Regions from separate parts of the Rhizobium sp. Leaf321 genome, predicted to be linked through region 2. Evidence: predicted binding sites of a transcription regulator. Region 2 holds the regulator's gene; each other region holds the start of a gene.

Region 1 (4,550 bases), on a different contig from region 2:
CGAAAGCCGATCGTGCTGGCTGGCATCGCCGTCTTCCTGGTCGCCTCCATCCTCTGCGGATTTGCCTGGTCGATGCCGTCCATGATTGCCTTCAGACTGCTCCAAGGCATCGGCGCTGGCGCCATTCAGCCCGTCGCCATGACGGTGGTGGCCGATCTCTTTCCGGGCAGCCAGCGTGGAAAGGTTCAGGGCTATCTGGCCAGCGTCTGGGCGCTCTCGGCCGTGGTTGGCCCGCTGCTCGGCAGCGTCATCATCCATAACCTGCCCTGGGCCTGGATCTTCTGGATCAACGTGCCGGTCGGCCTTGCCGCTGCCGCAGCGTTCATCCTGTTCTACCACGAGGAAAAGCACACCCGGACGGTCTCGATCGATATCCTGGGCGCCGTGCTGTTTGCCGTCTCCATCTCGGCGCTGATGATTGGCCTCACGGTCTCCGAGACCGGATTGTCGACGTCCGCGATCGTCTCCTTCGTCCTGTTCGCCGTGTCGCTTGCGCTGTTCATCTGGCAGGAGCGTCGCGTCGAAGAACCGATGGTCGCGCCGGATCTCTGGCTCTACCGGCCGATTGCGGCCGCCAACATCTCTGTCTTCTTCGCCTCCATGGCGATCATGGGGCTCACGACGTTCCTGCCCATGTATGTGCAGACCGTGCTCAACCAGTCGCCGCTGGTGGCGGGCTTTGCACTGACCATGCTTCTCTTGGGATGGCCGTGCGGCGCAACGATCGCTTCGCGGAACTTCACCCGGTTCGGGCTGCGGCCCATCATGCTGGTGGGCGCCGTGTTCGTCCCCGTGGGAACCTTCCTCCTGACCCTGCTGACGCCATCCAGTTCGGCGGTGCTTGCGGGTGCCGGCTCGCTCGTCATGGGTTTCGGCATGGGCCTTCTCAATATCGGCGCACTGATCCTCACCCAGGGAAGCGTCGCGGCCTCGCAACGCGGCAGTGCCACGGCGTCGAACGTCTTTTCCCGCAACCTCGGCAGCACGCTGGGCGCGGCGATTCTCGGGGCGGTGCTGAGCTGGGGCCTGGTCCATACGACCAGCGGACAGGCGATCACGACCGACCAGCTGCGTGCTCTCCTGAACGGAACCGGTCTCGTGAGTGGCGATGCCGAAGCGGTTCGCCTTGCGCTGCAGGACGGCCTGCACGCGACCTTCCTGACCATGCTCCTGTTTGCCGTCCTGATCGTGCCCGCTTGCCTGTTCGTGCCCCGCGATGCCGTCCACAAGGACGAGCCCGCGCCGGCCTGAACCTTGAAATCTGGCGCCAACATGCCCATTTCGCTGTGAACGGGGCCCTATCGGGACCGATATCGTCACAACGACTATTAAGGTGGGTGGCACGATGCAGCAGATGACAAAGACAATCCGGGACCTGACGATCGAGGAGCGCGAAGACGCGCTGATCACCATGGCGCACGCGCTTGAAGGCGCTGCCAGAGAAGCCCTGGTCGAAGGTAACCGCCAGTTCGCTGCGATCTCCGGCAACATGGCCGAAGCGATCTTCATCAACGCCGATCAGCTTGCACGCGATCACGTCGAGGAAGCCGAACAGGTTCTCGAACAGGCCGTCCAGATCATGGTCGAATATGAAGCTGAACACCCCTACCGGATCGTCAGCACCGCGATCCACTGAGGACGGCGGCACGGCGGGCGACGGGCAACCTTGCCTGCCTCCCGCATTCTCTCGCAGTGGAGAAGACGCCACCTCATGCGGCAAGCCTTCACTGGTCTCCTATACAAAACGTCTGACATTGAACGCCTGCAAATCCAACGTCGAGTTCCTCGGCGATGGCGCAGATGGTAGCGTTGTGCTCCTTGGTGTCTGCGGGAATGGGAAAGAGCCAAAGGGCGGCGGCTCGTGGGCGGATGGCCGCAGACGGCCATAGTCCCGCATGAGCGCGAGTGTTCATCCCCTTTGGCTCTGCCACACATCGCCGAGCCACTCTGTTACATTCTTGATATGCAGATTGGCGATTTGAGAACGGAAAGTTCTCACGGTTTTCGTGTCGCCCCAGCTAAGATCAAGAACATGCAAAAAATCTCAAGCACTCCATCGAGCCTCTCAAGCCGCCTACAAAGCTGATTCAGAACGATGAATCTTCACCGGCGCTAAAATGCCGAGAGCTATCCCGTTCTGACCCCGCTTGACTCTTCTGTCGCGGCGGAACAGAAACAGAACACCAACATTCTTTGGGACATGAAGTCCTGTGCAACGCGAACCTTGAGGAGGGCCGTGAACGATGTCGCATGCCCCTGCCTCAAGGCTTGTCGAGGAACTGAGAGACCGGATTGCGCATCTGGAAGGCAGCGTGTCGCGCAAGGCGCTTGTGCTGCCCTTCGGGGTGCCTGACGTCGACGAGCGATTGCCGGGCGGGGGGCTTGCCTATGGCGCATTGCATGAAATTGCAGGTGGCGGGGCGGGTACAATCGACGGTGCCGCGGCCGCCCTGTTTGCGGCAGGTATTGCGGCGCGAGCCAAGGGAAAGGTTCTCTGGTGCCTGACCCGGCCGGATCTCTTTGCGCCGGCGCTGTCGCAGGCCGGGCTTCACCCCGATCGCGTCATCTATTGCGAAGCCGATAAGGAGGAGGACGTGCTTGCCTCGATGGAAGAGGGGCTGTCCTTCGGGGGATTGGCGGCCGTCGTCGGGGAACTGGTGAGGCTGCCGATGACCGCGTCGCGGCGTCTTCAACTGGCTGCCGAGAAGACGGGGACGCTCGGCCTGGTCGTCCGGCGCTGGCGACGGCAGACGGAGGCCTCCGACTACGGTCAGCCGACGGCGTCCACAACACGCTGGAGGATCAGCACCCTGCCGTCCGAGCCGCTTCCTGTCGCCGGCGTGGGACGGGCTAGGTGGCTGGCGGAATTGATGCGGGTAAAGGCGGGGCAATGTGCCGAGTTTGAGTTAGGAGCCTGCGATGCCGAGGGTCGTGTCTGTTTACTTCCCCTATCTAGCAACGGATCGGATACGTCGACATGGCGAGGAAGCCGTGTCGGTTGACCAGCCGCTGGTCGTGGTCTCGCGCAGCGGCTCGAAACGCTGGATATCGGCAGCCGATACGGCTTCCCGCAAGCTGGGCCTCAAAGTCGGCATGGCTGCCAGCAAGGCACAGGCGATGATTGGCAACCTTCATATGGTGGATGCCGATCCCGTTGCCGACGCCGCAGCCGTCGAGCGCCTGGCGCTATGGGCGCTTCGTCAATACAGCCCCGTCGTTGCCGTGGATGGAACGGATGGCATCGTCATGGATACCGAAGGTGCCGATCACCTTCAGGGTGGTGAAGAGCTGCTGATCTCCGGCGTTGTCAACGGTCTCCGCGGCAAGGGCCTGACGGCACGTGCCGCTGTCGCCGATACCTGGGGTGCGGCGCATGCACTGGCGCGACTGACGACGAACGAAACGACGGTGGTGCCGCGCGGTGATGTCACCAAGGCCGTGATCGGACTTCCAATCCACTGTCTGCGGCTTGCGGCAGATACGATCCAGGCATTGCGCATCCTGGGTATCGACACGGTAGGAGAGCTGTCGGCACTGCCGCGTGCGCCGTTGACACTGCGATTTGGTCCGGAGGTCGGACGCCGTCTCGATCAGCTCTTCGGCCGTCTTGCAGAACCCATCGATCCGTTGCGCACGCCGGATCTGGTCGAGGTGGCGCGCAATTTCCAGGAGCCCATCGGTGCGCCCGATACGATTGCAAAATACGTCCGCCGGCTGGTGGCGCAACTGACGGCAAAGCTGGAGGAGCGGGGGCTGGGCGTCCGGCGCTCCGATCTGATCATCCATCGCGTCGACAACACACGCCAGTGTCTTCGAGCAGGACTTGCCAAGCCCGTGCGTGATCCTGCCCGCCTGACAAAGCTTCTCTGTGACCGTATCGAAAAGATCGACCCGGGCTTCGGCATCGAGCGGATGGTGCTGGTGGCGGTCATGGCCGAGCCGCTGGAAATAAAGCAGGTCGCAAACGCGCTGGTAGAAGAGGCGGTGGTGGATGTGACGCCGCTTGTCGATATTCTCGGCAACCGGGGCCAGCGCCTTTACCGCATCACGCCGGTGGCCTCCGACGTTCCGGAACGATCTCTCCGGCGGATCGGACCGACGGCCGTCGAGACGGGTGCCGAGTGGGCAGCCAGGTGGCCGCGGCCGTCACGGCTGCTGGCTTATCCCGAAGAAATCGAAACCATGGCTGTCCTGCCCGACCAGCCGCCAGTCGTCGTCACTTGGCGCGGCAAGCGCCGCCGCATCGTTCGTGCCGATGGGCCCGAGCGCATCTTCGGCGAATGGTGGCTCCGGCCGCGCGAAATGCAGGCGGTGCGCGATTACTTCGTGGTCGAGGACGAGCACGGCGATCGGCTGTGGGTCTTCCGCGCCGGCGACGGCGTCGATGCAGGCACGGGGTCACACAAATGGTTCCTCCACGGCATCTTCGGGTGAGGCTTGAACTATGCGCTATGCCGAACTCCAGGTGACCACGCATTTCTCGTTCCTGCGCGGTGCAAGCTCCGCGGAAGAACTGTTTGCCACGGCGGCCGCACTGGGCATCGACGCCC
Region 2 (4,550 bases):
AGGGCTTCCGGCGCGCTCTTCAGGCCCGGCGCGAAACCGCCTTCGTCGCCGACATTGGTGTTGTGGCCCTGCGCTGCCAGTTCCTTCTTGAGAACGTGGAAGATTTCCGCGCCCATGCGGACGGCATCCTTCAGCGTCTCGGCGCCGACAGGCATGATCATGAATTCCTGGAAATCGATCGGGTTGTCGGCGTGAGCGCCGCCATTGATGATGTTCATCATCGGGACCGGCAGGAGATGCGCGGAAGCGCCGCCGATATAGCGATAGAGCGGCAGGCCGGACGATTCGGCTGCGGCCTTGGCAACGGCAAGCGAGACGCCGAGAATGGCGTTTGCACCCAGGCGCGACTTGTTCGGGGTGCCGTCGAGCGCGATCAGGGTCTTGTCGATGTGGATCTGGCTTTCGGCATCGAAGCCGCCGATCGCGTCGAAGATCTCGGTGTTGACGGCTTCGACAGCCTTTTCGACGCCCTTGCCACCATAGCGCTTGCCACCATCGCGAAGTTCGACGGCTTCATGCGCACCCGTGGAGGCACCGGACGGAACGGCGGCGCGGCCCATCGAGCCGTCTTCCAGATAAACATCCACCTCGACGGTCGGATTGCCACGGCTGTCCAGAATTTCGCGAGCGATGATGTCGGTAATGGCGGTCAAGGGTCTCTCCTCGGTTAATGTGCGAGCCTGAATTCGCAGGCTCAGCGAACAGGCGTGTCATCGACATTGTGCGATCGTCGATGACACGCGGATTACAATCCAGTCAATTCGGCGGTTTTTCGACGCCGTCAGCCTTTTGCGATGGCGTCGAAGGCCAGCAGCTTTTCCAGAAGGCGCGGCATGTCCTTCAGGTGGACCATGTTCGGACCGTCGGACGGTGCGTTGTCAGGATCTTCGTGGGTTTCGATGAAGACGCCGGCAACACCGACTGCGACGGCTGCACGGGCAAGCGTTTCGACAAACTCGCGCTGGCCGCCGGAAGAGCCGCCCTGGCCGCCTGGCTGCTGGACGGAATGGGTCGCATCGAAGATGACAGGGCTTCCGAGAGACGCCATGATCGGCAGCGAGCGCATGTCGGAGACAAGCGTATTATAACCGAACGACGCGCCGCGTTCGCACAGCATCACATTGGGATTGCCGCTTTCGAGGAACTTCGCCTGAACGTTCTTCATGTCCCAGGGCGCCAGGAACTGTCCCTTTTTCACATTGATGGCGCAACCCGTCTTTGCGGCCGCGACCAGAAGATCGGTCTGGCGCGACAGGAAGGCTGGGATCTGCAGGATATCGATCGTATTGGCCACGAGGCCGCACTGCTCTTCCGTGTGAATGTCGGTCAGAACAGGAAAGCCGTATTCCTTCTTGAGATCGGCAAAGATTGCCATCGCGTTGTCCAACCCGATGCCGCGCTTGCCGGAGATCGACGTGCGGTTCGCCTTGTCGAAGGAGGACTTGTAGACGAGGCCGATGCCGAGCTTCTTGCAGAGTTCGACAAGCGTACCCGCGATCATGAAGGCGTGATCACGGCTTTCCATCTGGCAGGGACCGGCAATCAGCGAGAGCTTTGCCGTGTTGGAAAAAACGACTTTCGAACTCCCCTCGCCCACGGACACTTCAGAATTGGCGGAGACTGTCATTTCACTATTCCTCGAAACCGAAAACCACACCTTGCCCCGGGGCTGCCGACACGATCACGCGGCCATCCCTGCGGATGAATGCGACGTCATTAGCAGCAAGGGTGATCTCTGTCACGGCGAGATCGGTGGTCTTGAAGATGATCCCGCGCGCAGCGAGGCGCGACGATAACAAGGGCTTCATCGAAGACCGGAACTCATCGCTGAACGTGTCGTTGGATTGAATGCGGATGCTGGCATTGGCAGCTTCGATCCGCAGACCGTCTTTCCCTTGCTCGGGTTGCGTCTCGAACACGGTTTCGAAAAGCGGCAGAAACTCCAGCGGGTCATCTGCAGAAAAGACGATCTCTCGAAGGCCTGTAACGGCGTTTGCGTGCTCATCAAGACCACCGCGATCTGCCGGTAATGCGGCGATTCGCTGGCAGGAAAACAGCAAGATGTCATCGACCTCGGGGACTGCCGCGAACGCCAGACGGAATGAGACTTCGCTCTCCCCACCATCGGGCAACTGCATCGGGCGGGAGAATTGAAGCATCTCGCCCGCAGACATGTGCCCGTCCACAAAACGGATATGATCGGCCGCTGAATCCTGCGTCCCGACGACCACCGCCGATAGACCTTCCCTTTTCCGCTGGCCGCGGAAGCGGATGTCGCGATCAGTGAACACGTTGCCTCGTTTTGCCGCAAGCGAGGCTAGCCGACGGTTCACAATGGCCAGCGGCTCGAGATACGAGCCATCCGCGAAGAATATGCAGGCATTGGCTGTGCCGAAAGGGTGAACACCTTCAGGTGCCACAGTAAAGCCGAGAGCGGTCAACCTCCCCCGCGCTGACGCCAGATCTGCAACGGGCAGAACCAAATGATCGACTGACTTGTTACCCACTTACACCCCCAAAGTCTTATTCCGCAGAACATTGGCTATCGCGGGAAACTCGGCAAGTGCTGCGCACGAACTGAATACGTGATCGAACGCTGAAATGAGACTATTCTTCAGCAGAAATTTGGGGCTTGCGGAACACAGATAGAACATATAGCGTCCGTTCTGCATTTGTTTCCAATTCTGAGGGTCCCGTCCATGCTGACACGCAAGCAACAGGAGTTACTTCTGTTCATCCACGAGCGGATGAAAGAATCAGGCGTGCCGCCGTCGTTTGACGAAATGAAGGACGCTCTCGACCTTGCATCGAAGTCCGGCATCCATAGGCTTATCACCGCGCTCGAGGAGCGTGGCTTTATTCGCCGTCTGCCGAACAGAGCACGCGCGCTCGAAGTGATCAAGCTGCCTGACGCCTATGTGGCGAACCTTCATCCGCGACGGGGATTTTCTCCCAGTGTCATCGAGGGAAGCCTCGGCAAAACGCAACCGGTCGTCGCTCAGAAGCCGGCGCCGGTCATGGCGGACAATCCGTTCTCGACAAACATTCCGGTCATGGGTCGAATCGCTGCCGGCGTGCCGATCTCCGCGATCCAGAACAACACCCATGACATCGCCGTTCCGATCGAGATGCTGGGTTCCGGCGATCATTACGCGCTCGAAGTGAAGGGCGATTCGATGATCGATGCCGGCATCCTCGATGGCGATACCGTCATCATCAAGAATACCAGCACCGCAAGTCCAGGCGATATCATCGTTGCCCTGGTCGATGAGGAAGAAGCGACCCTGAAGCGGTTCCGCCGCAAGGGTGCCTCGATCGCACTGGAAGCGGCAAACCCGGCTTACGAGACCCGCATCTTCCCGCCCGACCGGGTGAAGGTCCAGGGCAAGCTTGTCGGCCTTATTCGCCGCTACCATTGAGAACGCTGTCATCCCGGAGATGCGCAGCAACAGCCTCCGGGATGCCAAAGTCGAATTGTCGCGTTCGCCAGTCATAGAACCGGTGGACGGTCCACGGACGGCTTGAGGTCTGTGCGCTGTCTCGCATCGCCGCCGTAATCTTGATGTCTGGCGCTGTCGCGTTCGGAATAATGGTGATTTCCAGTGCGCCAGTCCGGCGCAACGTCCGCCCGCTGAGAAGCAAGGCGCCGGAGCGGCAAGTATCGAAGCGTGCGCCGGGCGAGACGATGATCCGACCGACATCGCAGGCAAGACCGGTGTATCGGTTGTCTTCGACAGTGACGATCCGGATGTCCTGAGCAGTCTGCGCCGCGCACAGGATTTTCGGCAGACAGGCGAATCGTCCGGGCTTCAATGCTTGAAGAAAACCCCTGACATATTCGATTTCCCGGCGCGTCAAATCCGGTCGCGAATGTGGTCCAGGTGGTCTGTCATCGCTTTTCGCAAGGCTGGCACCTCGCGCTGGTTCCGAAGAGGCAAGAACCGGCAAGGCGAGCGGTTGTTCTCCGGTCTCAAGCACCAGCGCTCGCCGCCATTGATCGTAGATAAATCCCGGCGGTCGGGTTCGATTGAGGGTGATCTTGTCATCCTGGATCACGCCGACCGATGCGCCGTCTTCGGATATGACGATATCAGGCCTCGGCGCCGAGCCTGAGCGGACCGCAAAGAGCAAAGCCACCGCCATGAACAGCGCGCCTGTCAACCTCAGCGGCGTGCGCAGCAGCGTCAGAAGCAGAAAGCCTGCCGTCGCCAGAGGCAGGAAAAGCGGGTTCTGCCGGCCGATGGCAATATCGCCGCCCCATGCGGCGACGATCTCGGCAATGCGAATGACGATCCGCAGCCCCTCGCCCATGATGAACAGAAAGGGAGCATCCAGCCCGAACGGCATCAGCAACATGCCAACAAGCCCTGCCGGCATCACCACGAAGGAAATGATCGGCATGGCCGCGAGATTGGCCGCGAGGCCGTAGGTGGTCAGATGGTGGAAATGCTCGATCGAATAGATCGACGTCGACGTACTGCCGATCAGCGACGTCACCACGATCCCGGCAATGAAATGGAACGTCGCCGCGACACCCGTTATCCAACGGT
Region 3 (4,550 bases), on a different contig from region 2:
GTGGCTTCCGCCGAACGCGAAGCCGCTGCCCTGACGGAAGAAGCCCGCCAGAAGACGGAAGAATTCGTCGCCCGCCGCAACGCGGTCTCCGAGCAGAAGATCAAGCAGGCGGAAGCTGATGCCGTGAGCGCCGTTCGCGCCGCAGCCGTCGACCTCGCCATCGCCGCCGCCGAAAGCGTCATCGCCCGCAAGGCCGATGCAGCAACGCAGGAAGCCCTGTTCAGGGACGCCGTCGGTACGGTTCAAACGCGCCTGAACTAAGCTTCAGAGACATGAATTAAGAAAAGGCCGGGCGAAAGCTCGGCCTTTTGCGTTATGCGGTGAGGGTAATGTCCGAGTCCTGGAGATCGGCGAGATCGTCTTCCGGCAGCGGATCTTTCCGCATCGGACGAAAGCTCATCCGGTGGAGCGGGCAGGGGCCGTGGCTCGTAATGCCGTCGCGGTGCTGTTTGGTGGCGTATCCGACATGCTTGGCAAAGCCATAGGCCGGAAAAACGGTGCAGGCGCGACCCATCATCCGGTCGCGGGTGACTTTCGCCACGATCGAGGCCGCGGCGATGGAGACAGAGCGGCTATCGCCCTTGATCACGGCCTTGCCGGGGCAGGCGAGCCCAGGCGGCATGTCGCGGCCATCGGTGAGGAGATAGGCCGGCTTGATATTCAGTCCGATCACCGCACGCCGCATGGCGTCGAGACTGGCGCGCAGGATGTTGCGCTCGTCGATGAGGCGCGGACCAGACGATGCAATCGACACATGCGCCGTCGCCATGATCATCGCAAACAGCGCTTCCCGCTGCTTCAGGCTGAGCTTCTTGGAATCGTCGAGACCGGGTGGAATGTTGTCGGGATCGAGAATCACGGCGGCTGCCACAACCGGACCCGCCAAGGGACCGCGGCCTGCTTCGTCGGTGCCAGCCACCGGCCAATGTCCGGCATCCCGCGCCATCAGCTCCAGGCTGAAATCTGGAACGAATGGCGTCTCTTCAAACAATGTCGGAGAATCGGGCGGCGTGCGAAGCAACATGGCGGCAGTTTCGCACGCCCGCCCGACCTCCGGCAACCCCCGGACAACGAGTGCGGCGTCGTTGCCCACCATCGGGGGCGCCCTTTCGGGATGATGGTGGGAACCGGGGGTCTTTCGGCAGGTGATATGCGGGAACCGTGCCGAAATTCGAAATTAATCGACCTGAATGAAAGTCGCTGTAACTCTCGCGACGTCATCAGGCCGTTTCGCAGGGACGACGGATGCCCCTGCAGGCCAAACTCAAAGCAGCGAAAGCTGAATGCCCGCGCCATTCGGACGAACAAACAAATCGTCCCTAAGCGGCACGCCCCGACGCGTCATGCCGAGCCGCTTCGTTGCCATCTCGAAGCGTCGCCCGATCTGCCAGGCGTAAGGACCGGTGCCCTTCATCCGCTTGCCGAACTCCGCGTCATAATCCTTGCCGTCCCGCATCGAGCGAACGAGCGACATCACATGCCGGTAGCGGTTCGGGTAATGCTGCAGCAGCCAGTCGCGGAACAGCGGCGCCACTTCCAGCGGCAGACGTAAGAGCACGTAACTCGCCTCCGTTGCGCCGGCAGCGTGCCCCGCTTCCAGGAGCCGCTCGATCTCGTGGTCGTTCAGCGCCGGAATGATCGGCGAGGTGAACACAGCTGTCGGTATGCCAGCGTCCGAGAGCGCTTTGATCGCCTCGAGCCGTTTGGCGGGCGTCGACGCGCGCGGCTCCATGCTGCGGGCAAGCTTGCGGTCGAGGGTGGTTAGCGATATCGCGACCTTGGCGAGGCCCTTCGACGCCATGTCGGAAAGAATGTCGATGTCGCGGGTGACCAGCGACGATTTGGTGACGATTGTTACGGGATGGTTGGCCTTCTGCAGGACTTCAAGGATCTGGCGCATGACGCGCCATTCCCGTTCAATCGGCTGGTAGGGATCGGTGTTGGTGCCGATCGCAATCGCCCGGACCTTGTAATCGGCCCTGCTCAGTTCGCGCTCCAGAAGTTTCGGCACGTCGGGTTTGGCAAACAGCTTCGATTCAAAGTCCAGCCCCGGCGAAAGCCCCATGAAACTGTGGCTCGGCCGCGCGAAGCAGTAGATGCAGCCATGCTCGCAGCCGCGGTACGGGTTGATTGAGCGGTCGAAGGGAATGTCGGGAGAATCGTTTCGGGTAATCGCGGTACGTGGCTTTTCCACCTGCACCTCGGTCCGGAACGGTTCCAGTTCCTCGATCGTCTGCCAGCCGTCGTCGAAAGCCTCGCGACGCTCCGTCTCGAAACGTCCTGAAGGGTTCAGTCCGGCGCCACGACCGCGCCGGCGATCCCCCTCGATCCGGAGGCCGGAGGTCTTCACCAATGCATCGGCAATATCAGCCGTATGAGCAGGCGCGAATGCGTCCTGCCGCAAATGGGACAGCTCGTTCATGGGGCACTCCTGACGGGAAAAATTCCCGTTCTCGAATGAACAGATTCCTATCGCGACATTGAGAACAATGCAAGAACAAACTCGCAAAGCATATGTGGTAATCCCTTGCGCAATGCGCTAGACGTTGAAAATGCTGACTGTTTTAATGGAATGCCGGGATCAGGAAGCCGAGCTCGCGCAGACGTTGTCCGTCCTTGTTTCCGCCGCGGTGGAGGGGTTGGTCAGCGATGTCGTGGTGCTCGATCACAACTCGCGCGACGGGTCCTCCCGTGTCGCGGATGCCGCCGGCTGCCGTTTCCACAGCGCTTGGGACATCGTCGATATCCTGCACAAGGCGCGCGCCGAATGGCTGCTTCTGCTGGAGCCCGGAGCGCGTCTCCAGGCCGGCTGGATCGACGAGGTGATGGAATATCTGGCGCTCAACCGTCAGCCCGTGCGGTTCTCGCCTTCGCGAACCTACCGCAAGCCGTTCCTTACAAGGATCGTCCGTTCAGTCCCGCCGCTCGAGCAGGGGCTGATCCTGCCGAAGCGCGAAGCCGTCGCGCTCGCAAAGTCCGGCATGGGTCTCGTGGATGTCGCCAAGGCTGTGACGTCAGCCGCAAAGCCGTCGAGACTGGTGAGCGAGATGATCCCAGCGTGGGTTGCCGCGTCCGCGCGATAAATCAGACCGTTACTTGCCCGATCCGCGCCGCAGATGCTCGTCCAGCCGCGGCATGATCTCGATGAAGTTGCAGGGCATGTGGCGGTAGTCCAGCTGCGCTTTCAGGATGCCGTCCCAGGCATCCTTGCAGGCACCGGGAGAGCCCGGCAGCACGAAGATGAAGGTTGCATTGGCAACGCCGCCGGTTGCCCGCGACTGGATCGTCGAGGTGCCGATCTTGTCGTAGGAAATCCGGTGAAACACCTCGGAAAACCCGTCCATCTTCTTGTCGAACAGCGGCTCCAGCGCTTCCGGCGTCACGTCGCGGCCGGTAAAGCCGGTTCCTCCGGTGGTGATGACCACGTCGATCTCAGGGTCGAGGGTCCATTCGCGCACCTGGCCGGCGATCCGCTCCTTGTCGTCGGGCACGATGGCGCGTGCCCCAAGCCTGTGACCGGCCTCCGCGATACGGGCAACCAGCGTATCGCCGGATTTGTCGTCCACCATAGTCCGGGTATCCGACACGGTCAGTACCGCGATCGAAATAGGAATGAACTCGCGCGTTTCGACGATCTTGCTCATGGCTTTGCTCCGACGGTTTCGACCGCTTCGAAATACCAGCCCGGCTTCAGGGCGGTCAGCGCCTGCGCGGCGGCTTCCGCGTCTGTCTTCGAAGGGAACACACCGAAACAGGTCGCTCCGGATCCGGACATGCGCACCAGCTCGGCACCTTGCGCTGCGATCATCGCGGAGAGTTCCTCGATCTCGGGGATGAGCGCGCGAGCTGGCGGCTCCAGGTCGTTGCGAAGCGTTTTCAGGTAAGGCAGCCAGCCGCCTGCGTCGGTCGGCGTCGGCGGCAGGGCCTCGTTTTCCTTGTCCACCAGTAGCTTGAAAATCTCAGGGGTCGAGACGCTGATCAGCGGGTTGGCGAGCACGAGGGATAGGGACGGCATGGTCGGCAGCGGTTCAAGCCTTTCGCCGATCCCCTCGGCCAGAACGGCAGCCCCCGTCAGGCACATGGGCACGTCGGCCCCCAGCGAAAGGCCAAGCGCCAAAAGGGCTGCTTCCGGTATCTCCGCATTCCACAGCCGGAACAGGCCGCGAAGCGTGGCCGCCGCATCGGCCGACCCGCCTCCGATCCCGGCCGCTATCGGTAGTTTCTTCTCGAGGTGGATCGAAACGGGAGGCGCCGGAAAGCCGTTGGAAACCAGCTGCTGGCGAAAGAGATCGCGCGCCTTGATCACGAGATTGCCAGCCTGGCCCGCATCGTCATTTGAAAGCTCGGACGCAAAGCGGCCGGAAACGGAAAACTCATCCGCTTCCGAGAGCGTGAAGGTCAGCTCGTCACCCAGATCGGCGAAGGTGACGACGCTTTCCAGCAGGTGGAACCCGTCATAGCGAAGCCCCACGACATGCAGGCCAAGATTGATCTTCGCAGGCGCAAGTTCCGTCAGGGCCACCTCTGCGGCGGCGTCTTGCGTATCGGAT
Region 4 (4,550 bases), 230 kb from region 2:
CGTTTCGCGGTTGTAGCGTTTGCCGTGGCAGACGTCGCAGGTGACATACACATCCGGCAGGAAGTGCATTTCGATCTTGATGACGCCGTCGCCCTGGCACGCCTCGCAACGACCGCCCTTGACGTTGAAGGAGAAACGGCCGGGCGCATACCCGCGGGCCTTGGCTTCCGGCAGGCCGGCAAACCAGTCGCGGATGGGGGTGAAGGCACCGGTATACGTGGCCGGGTTGGAGCGCGGTGTGCGACCGATCGGCGACTGGTCGATATCGATCACCTTGTCGATATGCTCGAACCCGTCGATCCGATCGTGCTCGGCCGGGATTTCTCTCGCACCCATGACGCGGCGTGCGGCCGACTTGTAGAGCGTTTCGATCAGGAAGGTCGACTTGCCGCCACCCGATACGCCGGTCACGGCGGTAAAGACGCCGAGCGGTACGGCGGCGGTAACATTCTTCAGGTTGTTGCCGCGAGCTCCGAAAACTTTGAGTTCCTTGCCTTTTTTGACCTTGCGGCGCTCAGTGGGAACTGCGACGCCGAGTTCGCCCGACAGGTATTTACCGGTCAGTGACTTGGGGTTTGCCATGACCTGCTGCGGCGTGCCTTCGGCGACGACCGTGCCGCCGTGGATGCCGGCCGCAGGGCCGATATCGACCACGTAATCGGCGGTCATAATCGCATCCTCGTCATGTTCCACGACAATGACAGTATTGCCGATGTCACGCAGATGCTTCAGCGTTTCGAGCAGGCGGGCATTGTCGCGCTGGTGGAGGCCGATGGATGGCTCGTCCAGCACGTAGAGAACGCCGGTGAGGCCCGAGCCGATCTGCGATGCCAAACGGATGCGCTGGCTCTCGCCACCGGACAGCGTGCCGGAATTTCGCGACAGGCTGAGATAGTCGAGCCCGACATCGTTCAGGAACTGAAGGCGCTCGCGGATCTCCTTGAGGATACGGACAGCGATCTCGTTCTGCTTCGCGTTCAGGTGCTCGGGGAGCGCCGCAAACCAGTCGCGTGCCAGCCGGATCGACATTTCTGTCGTCTGGCCGATATGCAGCTTATTGATCTTGACCGCCAGCGCTTCCGGCTTCAGGCGATAGCCGGCACAGGACGGGCATGGAGCGGCCGACATGTAGCGCTCGATCTCCTCGCGCGCCCAGGCACTGTCGGTTTCCTTCCAGCGCCGTTCGAGATTGGGGACAATGCCTTCGAACGTCTTGGTCGTCTTGTAGGACCTGGCACCATCGGCGTAGTTGAACTCGATCTTTTCCTCGGTGCCCTCAAGGATCGCCGAGCGGGCGCTATCCGACAGCTTGTCCCAGCGGTCCGTCAGCTTGAAACCAAAGACCTTGCCGAGACCCTCGAGCGTCTGGTTGTAATAGGGCGAGGTGGACTTCGCCCATGGCGCGATCGCGCCATCCTTCAGTGTCCGGCCGGGTTCCGGCACGATCATGTTCCGGTCCACCTTCTGCTGTGATCCAAGACCATCGCAGGTGGGGCAGGCACCGAAGGGATTGTTGAAGGAGAACAGCCGCGGCTCGATCTCCGGAATGGTGAATCCGGACACAGGGCAGGCGAATTTTTCCGAAAACAGAACCCGTTCATGGGTTTCGTTGAGCGACTTGTTGGCAGATCCGCCTGCGGAGGTTTCCTTCTCCGGCAGAGGCTTGTCGGCGAACTCCGCAACGGCCAGGCCATCCGCCAGTTTCAGCGACGTCTCAAGGCTGTCGGCCAGGCGCGCGGCAATGTCGGAACGCACCACAAGGCGGTCCACGACCACGTCGATGTCGTGCTTGTACTTCTTGTCTAGCGCTGGAACGTCGGCGATCTCATAGAACTGGCCATCCACCTTGACGCGCTGAAAACCCTTTTTCATCAGCTCGGCGAGTTCCTTCTTGTACTCGCCTTTGCGCCCGCGGATCATTGGTGCGAGAATATAAAGACGGGTGCCTTCTTCGAAAGCAAGGACCCTGTCGACCATTTGGCTGACGGTCTGGCTTTCGATCGGAAGCCCGGTCGCTGGCGAATATGGAACGCCGACGCGCGCGAACAAAAGGCGCATGTAGTCGTAGATTTCCGTGACTGTGCCGACCGTCGAGCGGGGATTTCGCGAGGTCGTCTTCTGCTCGATCGAGATCGCCGGAGACAAGCCTTCAATCTGGTCGACGTCAGGCTTCTGCATCATCTCAAGAAACTGGCGAGCATAGGCCGACAGGCTTTCGACATAGCGTCGCTGGCCCTCAGCATAGATCGTGTCGAACGCAAGCGACGACTTGCCTGAGCCGGACAGGCCGGTCATCACGATCAGCGAGTTGCGGGGCAGATCGAGATCGATACCCTTTAGATTGTGCTCGCGCGCACCACGGATGGAAATGGTTTTGAGTTCGCTCATCGTTATGCCTTCGGGGAGGATCGAAGGTCCTTATGTAGTTATCGAAAGCCGCCTGTCGAGACGAAACTGTTGCAACGCAACCCGGTTCCGAATGCTTGACAGAACTATACGGAGAAAATAGAACAAAGAAAGAACAAAATTCACTGTGGATTAAACCTCGGCGTTGCCCAATCCGGGCGGTCGATGGTTTAAGGTGGGGTAATTGGTTTTCAAAGCCGCGCTTGGCGGCAAACGAGGTGAATACAATGGCGGGCAGCGTGAACAAAGTCATTCTGGTGGGCAATGTCGGCGCCGACCCGGAAATCCGCCGGACGCAGGATGGCCGCCCGATCGCAAACCTGCGCATCGCCACGTCGGAAAGCTGGCGCGATCGTACGTCGGGCGAGCGTCGCGAAAAGACAGAATGGCATACGGTCGTCGTGTTCAACGAAGGCCTCTGCAAGGTCGTCGAGCAGTATGTCAAAAAGGGCGCCAAGCTTTATATCGAAGGCGCACTGCAGACCCGCAAATGGCAGGACCAGACCGGCAACGATCGTTATTCAACCGAAATCGTGCTTCAGGGCTTCAACTCGACCCTGACAATGCTCGACGGTCGTGGCGAAGGCGGCGGTGAGCGCGGCGGCGCACGTGGTGGTGCAAGCGACTTCGGCGGCGGTGGCGGCGGTGATTTCGGCGGCAACTACGGTGGCGGCGGCGATGACTATGATCGTCCGCGTTCCGGGGGAGGAGCACCGGCAGGGCGTGGTGCTCAGGGCAGCCAGGGTGGCCAGTCCTCCGGTGGTGGCGGCGGGAACTTCTCCCGCGACCTCGACGACGACATCCCATTCTGATCAAAAAAAGGCGCCGCTCAGGCGCCTTTTTCATGTTCGGTTGGAGCATGAGTGGCGCGGTCCGAAAGCATCGCTACAAGCACGTCGGACTGCGAGAGTATTCCAACGAGTTTGCCGTTCTCGCCGACGATCGGCAGGTAGTGCAGGCCTTCCTCGGCAAACATGACGACCGCGTCGTTGAGCGGTGCCGACGGCTCGATCGTCCGGACCGGCGCAGTCATGATATCCCTTACGATATGGTTTGGCGCTGTTGCGCCTTGCATCATCAGGCGCAAACGCTGGCGCGGGCCGATCGTCGGGCGACCGCCGGTCCAGATTGGCTTGTCCAGAAAATCCGTCTGCGTAACGATGCCAACCACCTCAGCCTTTTCGTTGGTGACGGGCAGGGCCTTCAGACGGTGGTTGCGCATGGACTGATGCGCCTTCCCCAGGGGATCATCCGGTGACACCGCGATCACGTCGCGGGACATGACGTCGGCGCAGGTGAGGTGGCTGGCGCGCTGGCGGTAGGAGCGCAGTTCGGTCAGGCGAATAATTGTTTCGAGGTCGCTGCGATCGATATCGAGGACCTGATCATAGTCTCTGAGGACGGCGTCGAGATCCTCCCGGCGGAACCCGATACGGCCGCTCGGCGGCGGATCCTTGGTGCCGTGCGAAGGGGAAGGCGTAGCGGGCGCATGCGGATAGCGCCGGCCTGCCAGATTGTTGAGAATGATCGCAAGCAGCAGCAAAGCCAGCGAGTTGCCCAGAACCGGCCAGAGGACGAATCCGTATCCCATCGCGTGGATGGACGGGCCGCCAAGCACGGCGGTCAGGGCAATCGCACCGCTTGGCGGGTGCAGGCAGCGTAGCGCCATCATCGCCGCGATCGCTATGCCAATGGCGAGGCCCGAGGCGAGGGCAGGGTCTGGCACGAGCGCAGCGACTGTGACGCCGACAGTGGCCGAGAGAATATTGCCGCCCAAGATGGACCAGGGTTGTGCGAGCGGGCTCGACGGGACGGCAAAGAGCAGCACGGCCGAGGCACCCATCGGGGCGATCAGTGCCGGCAATGACGGTTCGAAGCCGACGACGAGACTTCCGCCGAGTCCCGTCAGGGAAATGCCGAGCAAGGCGCCGCCCGCAGAGCGAAGCCGTTCCCTCATGCTGATCGGGTTCGGTGCCTGTCCGATGAGACGGTTTAGAATGTGCATGGATTGAGCTTTCGGCCGTCCGTCTGAGGAAGGATCAGGGTATCGCGAATGCCGACCGGATGCCATCGACCACGAACTGAACGGACAAGGCAGCAAGGATGACCCCGAGAAGCCGGGTGAGGATCGCGCGCCCTGTCAC

Evidence for each region. Region 2 encodes LexA, which represses DNA repair genes until DNA is damaged. Its sites were predicted from a motif close to TGTTCNNNNTGTGTTCNG; they were not measured.
Region 1: the regulator LexA is predicted to act here: its motif matches at 2,166-2,183, upstream of ASF70_RS09205 (ImuA family protein).
Region 3: the regulator LexA is predicted to act here: its motif matches at 2,483-2,500, upstream of ASF70_RS09805 (PA0069 family radical SAM protein).
Region 4: the regulator LexA is predicted to act here: its motif matches at 2,507-2,524, upstream of uvrA (excinuclease ABC subunit UvrA).

The regions. Positions count from the first base shown of each region.
Region 1 covers NZ_LMOF01000006.1:598,454-603,003, forward strand. The annotation lists gene ASF70_RS09195 (MDR family MFS transporter) at 1-1,251, shown strand, start outside; gene ASF70_RS09200 (hypothetical protein) at 1,346-1,636, shown strand; gene ASF70_RS09205 (ImuA family protein) at 2,244-3,002, shown strand; gene ASF70_RS09210 (DNA polymerase Y family protein) at 2,920-4,434, shown strand; gene ASF70_RS09215 (error-prone DNA polymerase) at 4,445-4,550, shown strand, end outside.
Region 2 covers NZ_LMOF01000007.1:185,519-190,068, reverse strand. The annotation lists gene eno (phosphopyruvate hydratase) at 1-653, opposite strand, end outside; gene kdsA (3-deoxy-8-phosphooctulonate synthase) at 782-1,627, opposite strand; gene ASF70_RS13705 (VOC family protein) at 1,632-2,507, opposite strand; gene lexA (transcriptional repressor LexA) at 2,700-3,419, shown strand; gene ASF70_RS13695 (ComEC/Rec2 family competence protein) at 3,400-4,550, opposite strand, start outside.
Region 3 covers NZ_LMOF01000006.1:723,102-727,651, forward strand. The annotation lists gene ASF70_RS09795 (F0F1 ATP synthase subunit B) at 1-261, shown strand, start outside; gene ASF70_RS09800 (ribonuclease HII) at 314-1,024, opposite strand; gene ASF70_RS09805 (PA0069 family radical SAM protein) at 1,265-2,422, opposite strand; gene ASF70_RS09810 (hypothetical protein) at 2,553-3,083, shown strand; gene moaB (molybdenum cofactor biosynthesis protein B) at 3,093-3,644, opposite strand; gene ASF70_RS09820 (4-(cytidine 5'-diphospho)-2-C-methyl-D-erythritol kinase) at 3,641-4,550, opposite strand, start outside.
Region 4 covers NZ_LMOF01000007.1:416,270-420,819, reverse strand. The annotation lists gene uvrA (excinuclease ABC subunit UvrA) at 1-2,388, opposite strand, end outside; gene ASF70_RS14995 (single-stranded DNA-binding protein) at 2,634-3,218, shown strand; gene ASF70_RS14990 (HPP family protein) at 3,236-4,411, opposite strand; gene ASF70_RS14985 (MarC family protein) at 4,446-4,550, opposite strand, start outside.